3 regions of the Promicromonospora sp. NPDC050262 genome follow, and region 1 is predicted to be linked to each of the others. Evidence: riboswitches for the same ligand, from Rfam matches in the RefSeq annotation. Region 1 holds a riboswitch; each other region holds the start of a gene.
What was found. A riboswitch is a leader RNA that binds a small molecule or an ion and turns the genes downstream of it on or off. The one in region 1 is predicted to bind S-adenosylmethionine.
Positions count from the first base shown of each region.

Region 2: linked by a shared signal. The riboswitch ahead of AB0I29_RS19310 (LLM class flavin-dependent oxidoreductase) and the one ahead of metE (5-methyltetrahydropteroyltriglutamate--homocysteine S-methyltransferase) in region 1 are both predicted to bind S-adenosylmethionine.
Region 3: linked by a shared signal. The riboswitch ahead of AB0I29_RS16110 (methylenetetrahydrofolate reductase) and the one ahead of metE (5-methyltetrahydropteroyltriglutamate--homocysteine S-methyltransferase) in region 1 are both predicted to bind S-adenosylmethionine.

Region 1 covers NZ_JBFAKX010000035.1:342-3,608, forward strand. Annotated here, with positions in the region: gene metE (5-methyltetrahydropteroyltriglutamate--homocysteine S-methyltransferase) at 1-2,178, opposite strand, end outside; SAM riboswitch class I at 2,187-2,290, opposite strand; gene AB0I29_RS27040 (type 1 glutamine amidotransferase domain-containing protein) at 2,561-3,265, shown strand.
Region 2 covers NZ_JBFAKX010000013.1:87,087-90,353, forward strand. Annotated here, with positions in the region: gene AB0I29_RS19305 (rhodanese-like domain-containing protein) at 1-113, opposite strand, end outside; gene AB0I29_RS19310 (LLM class flavin-dependent oxidoreductase) at 174-1,337, opposite strand; SAM riboswitch class IV at 1,758-1,869, opposite strand; gene AB0I29_RS19315 (GH92 family glycosyl hydrolase) at 2,177-3,267, opposite strand, start outside.
Region 3 covers NZ_JBFAKX010000010.1:22,793-26,059, forward strand. Annotated here, with positions in the region: gene AB0I29_RS16100 (N-acetylmuramoyl-L-alanine amidase) at 1-355, opposite strand, end outside; gene AB0I29_RS16105 (Hsp20/alpha crystallin family protein) at 540-995, opposite strand; gene AB0I29_RS16110 (methylenetetrahydrofolate reductase) at 1,135-2,079, opposite strand; SAM riboswitch class I at 2,084-2,200, opposite strand; gene AB0I29_RS16115 (carbohydrate ABC transporter permease) at 2,295-3,218, opposite strand; gene AB0I29_RS16120 (sugar ABC transporter permease) at 3,218-3,267, opposite strand, start outside.

The DNA of each region.
Region 1 (3,267 bases):
GTACCCGGCGTCGGCCAGCTCGGGCACGATCTCCATGCGGGACCGGGCCGCCTCGACCGACGTGACGTCGGCGTCCAGACCGTCGATCGCGCCGATGACCTGCCCGAACTCCGAGTAGCACAGGTGCGTGTGCACCTGTGTGGCCGTGTCGGCCCCGGCGGTCGAGAGCCGGAACGAGCGCACCGACCAGTCGAGGTAGCCCGGGTGCGCGGAGCGGCGCAGCGGCAGCAGCTCGCGCAGCGCCGGCTCGTCCACCTGCACGACGCCGATGCCCGCCGCCTCCAGGTCCGTCACCTCGTCGCGCAGCGCCAGGGCCACCTGGTCGGCGGTGTCGCCGAGCGGCAGGTCGTCGCGCACGAACGACCAGGCCAGGATCGTGACCGGACCGGTGAGCATGCCCTTGACCGGCTTGTCGGTCAGCGACGCCGCGTACGCCGTCCACTCGACCGTCAGAGGCGCGGGCCGGGACACGTCGCCCCACAGGATCGGCGGCCGCACACAGCGCGAGCCGTACGACTGGACCCAGCCGTTGACGGTCGTCGCGAAGCCGTCGAGCTGCTCCGCGAAGTACTGCACCATGTCGTTGCGCTCGGGCTCGCCGTGCACCAGCACGTCCAGGCCCAGCTCCTCCTGGAGCGCGACCGTGCTCGCGATCTCGGCGCGCATCGCGGCCGTGTAGTCGGCGTCGGACAGCTCGCCCCGTACCCACGCGGCGCGCGTGCTGCGGATCTCGGAGGTCTGCGGGAACGACCCGATGGTCGTGGTCGGCAGCGGCGGCAGGTTGAGCCGCGCCTGCTGCGCGGCCGCCCGCTCCGCGTACGGCGCGCGCTCGACGTCGGCCGCGGTCAGCGCGGCGGTCCGCTCGCGCACCGCGGGGACGACGACGCCGGGCGCCTCGGCGCGGGAGCGCACCGCCGCCGTGGACTCGGCGAGCTTGCCGGCGACCGCCGCCCGGCCCTCGGTCAGGGCGGTGGCCAGCGTGACGACCTCGGTGACCTTCTGGTCGGCGAACGCGAGCCACGACTTCAGGTCGGCGTCCAGGCGGGGCTCGTCGGCGACGTCGTGCGGCACGTGCAGCAGCGACGTCGAGGTGCCGACGGCGACCGCACCGGCGCCGAGCCCGGTGCCGGACGCCGCCAGGCCCTCCAGGGTGGTCAGGCGGGCGTCGAGGTCGGCGCGCCAGATGTTGTGGCCGTCGATCACGCCCGCGACCAGGGTCTTGGTCTCCAGGCCGGGGACCGGTCCGGTCGGCACGGCACCGCGCACCAGGTCGATCGCGACGGCCTCGACGTCGGTGCCGGCCAGCAGGGCGAGCCCGTCGCCGGCCTCGCTCCGCAGGTCGCCGTACGGGGCGGTGACCAGGATCGCGGGGCGCTCGGCGGCGCCGTCGGCACCGGCTGCGGCGGGGGAGAGCCCGGTCGCCAGCGTGGTGTAGGCGCGGCGGACGGCGTCGGCGACCTCGTCGAAGGGGACGTCCAGCAAGTCGGTGACCAGGGCCGGCTCGTCGAGCTGCACCCAGGGCGCGCCCGCGGCGGCCAGCGCGCGCAGCAGGTCGGCGTACGCGGCGACGACGTCGTCGAGCCGGTCCAGCGGGCGGAAGCCCTCCGGCGATCCGTCAGCGGGCTTGCTGAGCAGCAGGAACGTCACCGGGCCCACGAACGCGGGCCGGGTCACGACGGCCTGGCCCCCGTCGGCCGGCTGAGCCAGCTCGGTGAACTCCCGCACGGCGCGGTCGTCGACGAACCTGATCGGGGTGTCCGGACCGATCTCCGGGACCAGGTAGTGGTAGTTCGTGTCGAACCACTTGGTCATCTCGAGCGGCGCGTTGTCACCCTCGCCGCGGGCGACCGTGAAGTAGGCCTCGAGGGGCAGGCGACCCCCGTCCGTGGTGAGCCCGGCGAACCGCTCGGGCACGGCGCCCAGCAGCGCGACGGCGTCGAGCACCTGGTCGTAGTACGAGAACGAGCCGGGGACGGCAGCGTTGCCGGCGTCCAGGCCCAGGTCGACGAGGCGGCGGGCGGTGGCCTGCCGCAGGTCGCGGGCCGTCGCCTCCAGCTCGTCGGCGGTGGTGCGGCCGGCCCAGAAGGACTCGACGGCGCGCTTGAGCTCGCGCCTCCGGCCGATGCGCGGGTAGCCCAGGATCGTGGCGGTGGGAAGGTGCGGGTTCGTGACTGCCATGCGTATCAGCTCCATCGGACCTGGCGTTAGCACCTTGCCCCGAGATTGGCGCCTCGGAGGTAGGTTGCTGCGGTGTCGTGGAGCCAGGACTCTCGACCGCTCTGGATGATGAGACTTGATCGTAGGCATGCCCGGGATGTGGTCGGCAAACCGTCCACCCCTCGGACGGTTGTCGCTCGCCGGGAGCGAGGCACGAAAAGTGTGCCAAGCGCGCCGCGCTCCCGGCGGCCGCGGTCCGGAGCAGAGCTGGCCGTCCCGCACAAGCCCCGAGCCATAAGCTCGGTTATGGCTCCGTTCAACTGTTTCGGCATCCGGTGATGGATTCTGACGTTCCCCGAGGACATCTCACCGAGCAGATCCCCGAACAGATCGGAACCACACCATGTCGAAGATCCTGATGGTCGTCTCCGCCGCGAACAGCCTGCGCCTGGCCGACGGCACCGAGCACCCCACCGGCTACTGGGCCGAGGAGGTCGCCGCCTCCCACCGGGTGCTCACGGCGGCCGGCGCCCAGGTCGACGTCGCGACGCCGGGCGGCGTGGCGCCCACGGTCGACGCGGTCAGCCTCGACGAGCGCGGCGGGGTGCCCGCCGCCGACGCCGCGGAGTTCCGGGCCTACCTCGACGGCATCGCCGACCAGCTCGCCCACCCGCTCACGCTGGCCGACGTGCGCGGCGACGACTACGACGCCGTCTACGTCCCGGGCGGCCACGCCCCGATGGCGGACCTCGCGCACGACGTCGACCTCGGCCGTCTGCTGCTCGCCGCGAACGACCGGGGCACGACCGTCGGCGCGCTCTGCCACGGCGTCGCGGCGCTGCTCAGCGCCCAGGAGCCGGACGGCACCTTCGCCTTCGCGGGCCGGGCGCTCACGTCGTTCACCGACGAGGAGGAGCGCCAGGGCGGCCTCGGCGACGCCGCGCCCTACCTCGTCGAGTCGCGGCTGCGCGAGCGCGGCGCCGTCGTCCAGGTCGGTGCGCCCTGGAGCAGCACCGTGGTCCAGGACGGCAACCTGATCACCGGGCAGAACCCGCAGTCCAGCGCGGCCGCCGCCGAGGCGGTGCTCAAGGCGCTCGTGGCGCGCTGAGC
Region 2 (3,267 bases), on a different contig from region 1:
GGGATCTCGCCCGCCGAGGCCCGGCCCGCGGCCGAGCGGACGTCGATCAGCAGGGCGCCGCCGGCGACCTTGGCGCCCGCGGCGTCGGGGGTCTGCAGCTCAGGGGTGGTCATGATGGTCTCCTCCACGATGGGTCGTCTGGTGCGGGTGCCGGGTGTTCGCCGGCGCGGTCGTCAGGCGCTCAGCAGCCGGCCCGTGGGCAGCACCCGCTCGGCCGCCTCGACGTCGGACAGCCCGAGCGAGCCGCGCAGCGTGGTCGCCGTCCGCTCCGTGCGGAACAGGCCCGCCTGCTGGAGCGCGGGGACCAGGTGGTCGGTGATCGCGTCGAGGTCGGAGCTGAGCGAGGACGGCCGCAGCAGGAACCCGTCGACGGCGCCGACGGTGGTCCAGTCGGCGATCAGGGTGGCGAGCTCGTCCGGCGTGTCTGCGACGACCAGCCCGTCGCCCATGGCCGCCGTGCCCTCCAGCGCCTCGACGAGCTCCAGCCGGGCCCGGGCGCTGGCCCGCTCCGCCGCGAGCACCACGTAGACCTCGGCGAGCACGCGCAGCTCCTCGGGGTCGCGCCCGGCGGACAGCGCGGCATCCCGCACGAGCCGGCGCAGCCGCACCGCGTGCGCGGCGTCGGTGACGGTGATCCGCGCGACGTCGGCGGTGCGGCCGGCCAGCGCCGCGCTGGCCTCGGAACGCACCCGCACGACGACCGGCGGGGGCACCTGTGGCAGCGCGTCGCCGCCGCCGGCCGGGCGGCCGCGGACGGCGAACCGGATGCCGTCGTGGTCCACCCGGAACCGGCCCTCGGCGTCGAGCTCGACCGCGCCCGCCCCGCTGCCGGGCCGGCCCGTCCACACCTGCGTCACCGACCGGATGCCCAGCTCGACGCGCGCCGCCCAGGCCTCGTCGGGCTCGGGGAGCGTGCCCTGCCGCACGGCCTGCCAGCCGGCCCGGCCGCTGCTCGCGCGGTCGATGCTGCTCAGCGCGACGGCGGCGTGGGCCGCCTCGACGTGCACCGTGTCGACGGCGGCGACCAGCCCGATCCCCGCGGTGACCCGGGCGGCCCGGGCCGCGGCGACGGCCGTGTCCAGCCGTCCGGTGACCTGGCTGCGGCCGGGGTGGAGCAGAAAGCCCTCGTCGAGGCTGACGAAGTCGAGCAGTCCACGGTCGGCGGTCCGCATGAGGTGGAGGAACCGCTCGCCGTCGAACGGGCGCGGCGCGACCGGGCCGCGGGCCCGGTGGGCGCCCGGGCGGGCGCCGGCGGAGGTGAGGTCCACGCCGAGCACGACGGGACGGGTGGAGAGGGCGGTCGAGGAGAGGGACGTGGGCTGCGACGGGTACGGCACGGCGGTGCTCCGTTCGGGCTGCGGCGGCGCGACGGCGCCCGGAGGACCCGGCCGCCGCGCGCAGGTGCACGACGGCGTCCAGGGGTCACCCGGGAGCGTGGCTGCCGGAGGGCAGGAGTGAGACGTCCGGTCAGGGACGTGAGGGCCGGTTACGGCCGGGGCTCGGCGTGCGACGCCGAGAGGAGTTCCGGACGGCGGACCGGTGGCTGGCTGCGGCCGGTCGGCGCGTCGGGGCTGTCGCGGTCAGGTTGTCGCGATCAGCCTGTCGCCGTCAGCGACAGGAACAGTGACAACACATCTCCTCGCGCGGGGCAGCACCAGCCCGCGCGGAGACGTTCCGGGACGGCAGGGACACGTGGACGGCGGGGGCAGCGCTCCGGGTCATCGTCGTTCTCCTCACCTGCTCGCCCATCGGCGAGCGACGCGTGTTGTCATCCGCCGGCGGCGGTGGACCTGGTCCTCACCCGGGGCACCCACCCGCGCGGGGGGTTGCCGTCCGACCAGCCGGGGCTTCGCGTCGGAACTCATGACCTGTCGAGGCTTTCTACATCTCTCCGATCGGATAAGTGCGGTTGGTCTCGATGTCACAGAAGATACGAATGGAACCCATAGAAGTCAATGATCCTTGCCCAGATCTCACATCCCGGGACCACGGTCTCGCCAAGGCCCTGGGGGCGCGGCCAGGAGCCGCCGTCCCGGACGCTGCGCGACCGGCACGAGGGAGGTGCGCTTCTACCCCGTCTTCGGGCCCGGAATCCGGCTGATTCCGGGCCCGATGACGGGGTAGAAGCGCACCTTCGAGGGCTGCCGTTCGCAGCGCCGGCGCCTGGACGTGCGGGTCAGCCCAGGAGGAGCTCGATCTGGGCGAGGGCACCGGGTCCGGCCAGCTCCAGGCGGAGGTCCGCGAGCGGCACGGGCTCGTCGAGCACGAAGGGGCGGAGCTGGCTCGGCCAGCGCCACTCCTCGCCGGACCGCTCGTCCAGCACCCGCCCGTCGCCCCCGACCAGGCGCCAGGCCGACGGCGGTCCGGACGCCGCCTCGACGGACGACGACTCGGCCGACGGGCCCGAGACCAGCGTGTAGGCGCGCAGCACGGCCCCCGCCGGGACCTCAGCGGCGGGCGCCCAGTCGAGCGTGCCGTCCACCACGGCCGACGTCGTCAGGTCGCCGTCGGTCAGGTGCGGCAGCGCACCCTCGGCACCGCGCCAGGCGCCGTCGGCGCGCCGCCACGGCCGGTCGGAAGCCAACCCGGCACCGCCCTCAGCGGCACGAGCACCAGCCTCGTCGCCGTCCGCCGGCACGCCCCACCGGGTCGGGGTCTCCGACAGCGCGAACCGCAGGGTCGCTCCCCCGACGAGGTCACCGTTGTCGATCGACGGCGTCGTGACCGCCCGCGCCGCGGCCACGTCGACACCAGCCGCGCCGTCACCACCAGCCACGTCCAGCCCCGCCACGTACTGCCGCCCGGCCGCTCCCGGTGCCTCGATCACGAGGTCGCCGTCAGGCCGGTGCACCACCGCCCGCTCGAACAGCGGTGACGTGACCGCCCACCGCGGCGAGCCGATCTCCAGCGGGTACAGCCCGAGCGCGGCCAGCACGTACCAGGCCGACATCTCGCCGTTGTCCTCGTCGCCGTGGTAGCCCTGCCCGATGTCGTTGCCGGTCCACAGGCGCGTCAGGATCTCGCGCACGACCTCCTGGGTGCGGTCCGGCCGCCCGGCGACCGACCACGTCCAGGCGATGTGGTGCGACACCTGGTTCGACTGCCCGAGCTGGCCCAGGCGCACGTCACGCGCCTCGAACATCTCGTGGATCGCGGACCCGTAGCTCCCCGGCTTGTCCGCCCGCTCCGGCGCGGCGAAGAACCGCTCCAGCAGCCGCTCCAGGCCGGCACGGCCGCCGTGCAGGGCGGCCAGCCCCGCGCCGTCGT
Region 3 (3,267 bases), on a different contig from region 1:
TCAGGATCTTGTTCGGGTTGGTGGCGACCGTGTCGATGGTGCCGCGGGCCGCCGCGGCGCCCCAGGTGGCGCAGCTCGCGATGGTCGGCGCGGCCACCTCGACCCCGGCCACGGCGCCGGGCGGCGCGTCGGCGGGCGCCTCGGGGTCGGGCGCCAGGGAGGGCGGGGCGTCGGCTGCTCTGCCAGGCGCCGCGGGGGCCGCTCCAGCAGGAGCGGCGGGTGCGGCGACGGCGGGCGCGGTGGCTATCGTCGCGCCCGCGGCACCGATGCCGAGGACGACGGCGCCGCGGAGCAGGTCACGCCGGTCGAGAGAGGAGTGGTCGTGGTCGGTGGAGCTGTGGTCGTGGTCGTGCACGGTGGGGCCTCCACGGGTCAATCGCGCTGGTACGAGCCGATTTCATCCGTAGTATCGGCCGACCTGCGACCCGCCGGGTACATCACATCCAGGCCATATCCCGCGTACGATGCCGGCGCCGCCACGGAGGCCGGACGCCCAGGCCACCGGGGTGACCTGGGCGTCCGGCATTGCGGTGAGCGGACTACTGCTCGATGCTCTGGCGGCTCTCGGACGAACCTCGCCCGATCGAGGTCGAGCCGGCCGTGTGCGCCACCTCGACCTTGCGGGGCTTCGCCTCCTCGCTGACCGGGATCGTCAGCGAGAGCACGCCGTCGGCGTACGAGGCCGAGATCCGGTCGAGGGCGAGGCCCCGGCCGACCGTGAGCTGTCGGGCGAACGTTCCCGTGGGCCGCTCGCGGACCAGCCACTGCGCGCCGTCGTCCGAACGCTGCGTGCGCTCGGCCCGGACGGTGAGCGTCCGGTCCTCGACCGAGACGTCGATGGTGCCGGGGTCGACACCGGGCAGGTCCATCGAGAGGACGTAGTGGTCACCGGTGCGGAACAGGTCCATCGGCATCGCGCCGGACTGCCGTGTGTTGCCGGCGAACGTGCTGAACATCCGGTCCATCTCCTGGAACGGGTCCCAGTAGGTAGCCATCGCGCATCACCTCCTATGACGATGCGGCCCTGGCCCCTCCAGGGCCGCAGCGATCGGCGACGGCCTCGGCCGCCGCCCGGCTACGCTTCAATTCTGGCACTCGACACCCGAGAGTGCCAACCCCCGTCCGGGCGATCCGTCAGGCCGCCGCTCGGCCCGTCAGGCCCACGCGGTCCAGGAGGTCGAGGGCGGGGCGGTGCTTGTTGAACGTGTACACGTGCAGGCCGGGCGTGCCGGCGTCGAGCACCTCGCGCGCGAGCGCCGCGGAGTACTCGATGCCGTGCGCATGCTGGGCCTCGGGGTCGACGGCGCCGTCGGGCGCGGTGAGCCGGTCGAGGTCGCGCAGGAGCTCCGCAGGCGCCGCCACCCCGGTGAGCTCCTGGACCCGGCGCAGGCGGCGGGCCTCGGTGGTGGGCAGGATCCCGGCGAGGATCGGGATGGTGACGCCCTCCGCCCGGGCCGCCTCGACGAACCCGGTGTACGAGTCCGCGCGGTAGAAGAACTGGGTGATCGCGAAGCTCGCGCCCGCCTCCTGCTTCTCCAGCAGCCGCCGCACCTCCTGCTCGCGCGTGGTGCCGGCCCCAGGGTTGCCGTCGGGGAACGTGGCGACGGCGATGGCCAGCGGCCGGGCGGCCGAGCGCAGCGCCGTGCTGACGTCGGCGGCGCACCGCCGCTCGTCCACCTGCCGCAGGAGCCGCACCAGGTCCACGCTGGAGCGCACGCCGTCGGCCGGCGGGCGCCAGTCCGGCTCGTCGCGCGGCGGGTCGCCGCGCAGGGCGAGGAAGGACCGCACCCCGGCCTCGAGGAACTCCTCGATCACCGCGGACACGTCCTCCTGGGACGCGCCCACGCAGGTCAGGTGGGCCACCGGGAGCACGGGCGTGCCGCGCAGCAGCGTGGCGAGCACCTCGCGCGCGGTGGCGCGGTCGCCGCCGGCCGCCCCGTAGGTCACGGAGACGAAGTCCGGGCGAGCCGCCACGAGCCGCTGCGCCGTCTCCCAGAAGTTGGGTGCGGCGTTCGGCCGACGCGGGGGCATCAGCTCGAACGACACCGTGGGGCGGTGGGGGTGCGGCTCGGCGACCATGGCTGCTCCATCGAACCTGGCGTGAGCACCTTGCGTCCCTCGCACCGCGGCGACGCGGCAGGAGATCGGCAGGTTGCTGCGGTGTCAGGGAGCCAGGACTCTCGACCGCTCTGGATGGGGTTCGCCACCATGCTAAGCGACCGTCCAGCACTGGGACAGAATTCGTCCGTAAGTCGAGACGGCCCGGTCCACGGTGTGTGGACCGGGCCCGCCCGCTACTTCACCGACCCGGCCACCAGGCCGCCCACCAGGCGCTTCTCGATGATCATGAACAGGATCACCACGGGCACGATCGCCACGACGGACACCCCGAACACGTAGTGCCACGACGTCTCGTACTGGCCCACGAACTTGGTGAGCGCCACGGACAGCGGCTGGTTGCCCGCCGTGGTGAGCAGCACCAGCGAGGCCGCGAACTCGTTCCAGGAGGCGACGAACGTGAACACGACCGCCGTCACGATGCCCGGCCAGACGAGCGGCAGGTTGATCTTGGTCAGGACGGCGAACGTGCCGGCGCCGTCGAGCTGCGCCGCCTCGTCGACCTCCTTGGGGATGCCCGCGAAGAAGCTGTGCATGATCCAGACCGCGAAGGACAGGTTGAACGCGGCGTTGACCAGGATCATCGCGACCCACGTGTCGAGGATCCCGATGGCGATGAACTGCCGGAACAGACCCGACGTCAGCACGGCGGGCTGCACCATCTGGGTCACGATCACGAGGAACAGGAAGAAGAGCCGGCCCTGGAACCGGAACCGCGCCGTGTAGTAGGCGGCGGGCAGCGCCACGGCCAGCACGAGCAGCGTGGCGCACAGCGAGATCACCAGGGTGGAGATCAGGTTCTGCGCCAGCGGCGTCTCGGGCGTGGACCACATCGTGACGTAGTTGTCCCAGTGCCACTCCGTGGGGAAGTAGGTGGGGTCGACCGACCTGATCTCCGCCTTGGTCTTCACGGAGCCGAAGAACATGATCAGGTACGGCAGCAGGAAGACCACCAGCACCACGAGCCCGGCCAGCAGCCGGAGCAGCAGCGACCCGAGCGGCACCTGGTCGGTCGTGTACTTCCGCACCCTCCTCCGGTTGTCGGACGGCGGCCGGGTCGCGCTGCGCGAGGTGGTCCCCGGGTCGGTGATCGCGGTCATCAGACCTCCTCCAGGGGGCGGACGACCCGCACGTAGACGGCGACGATGG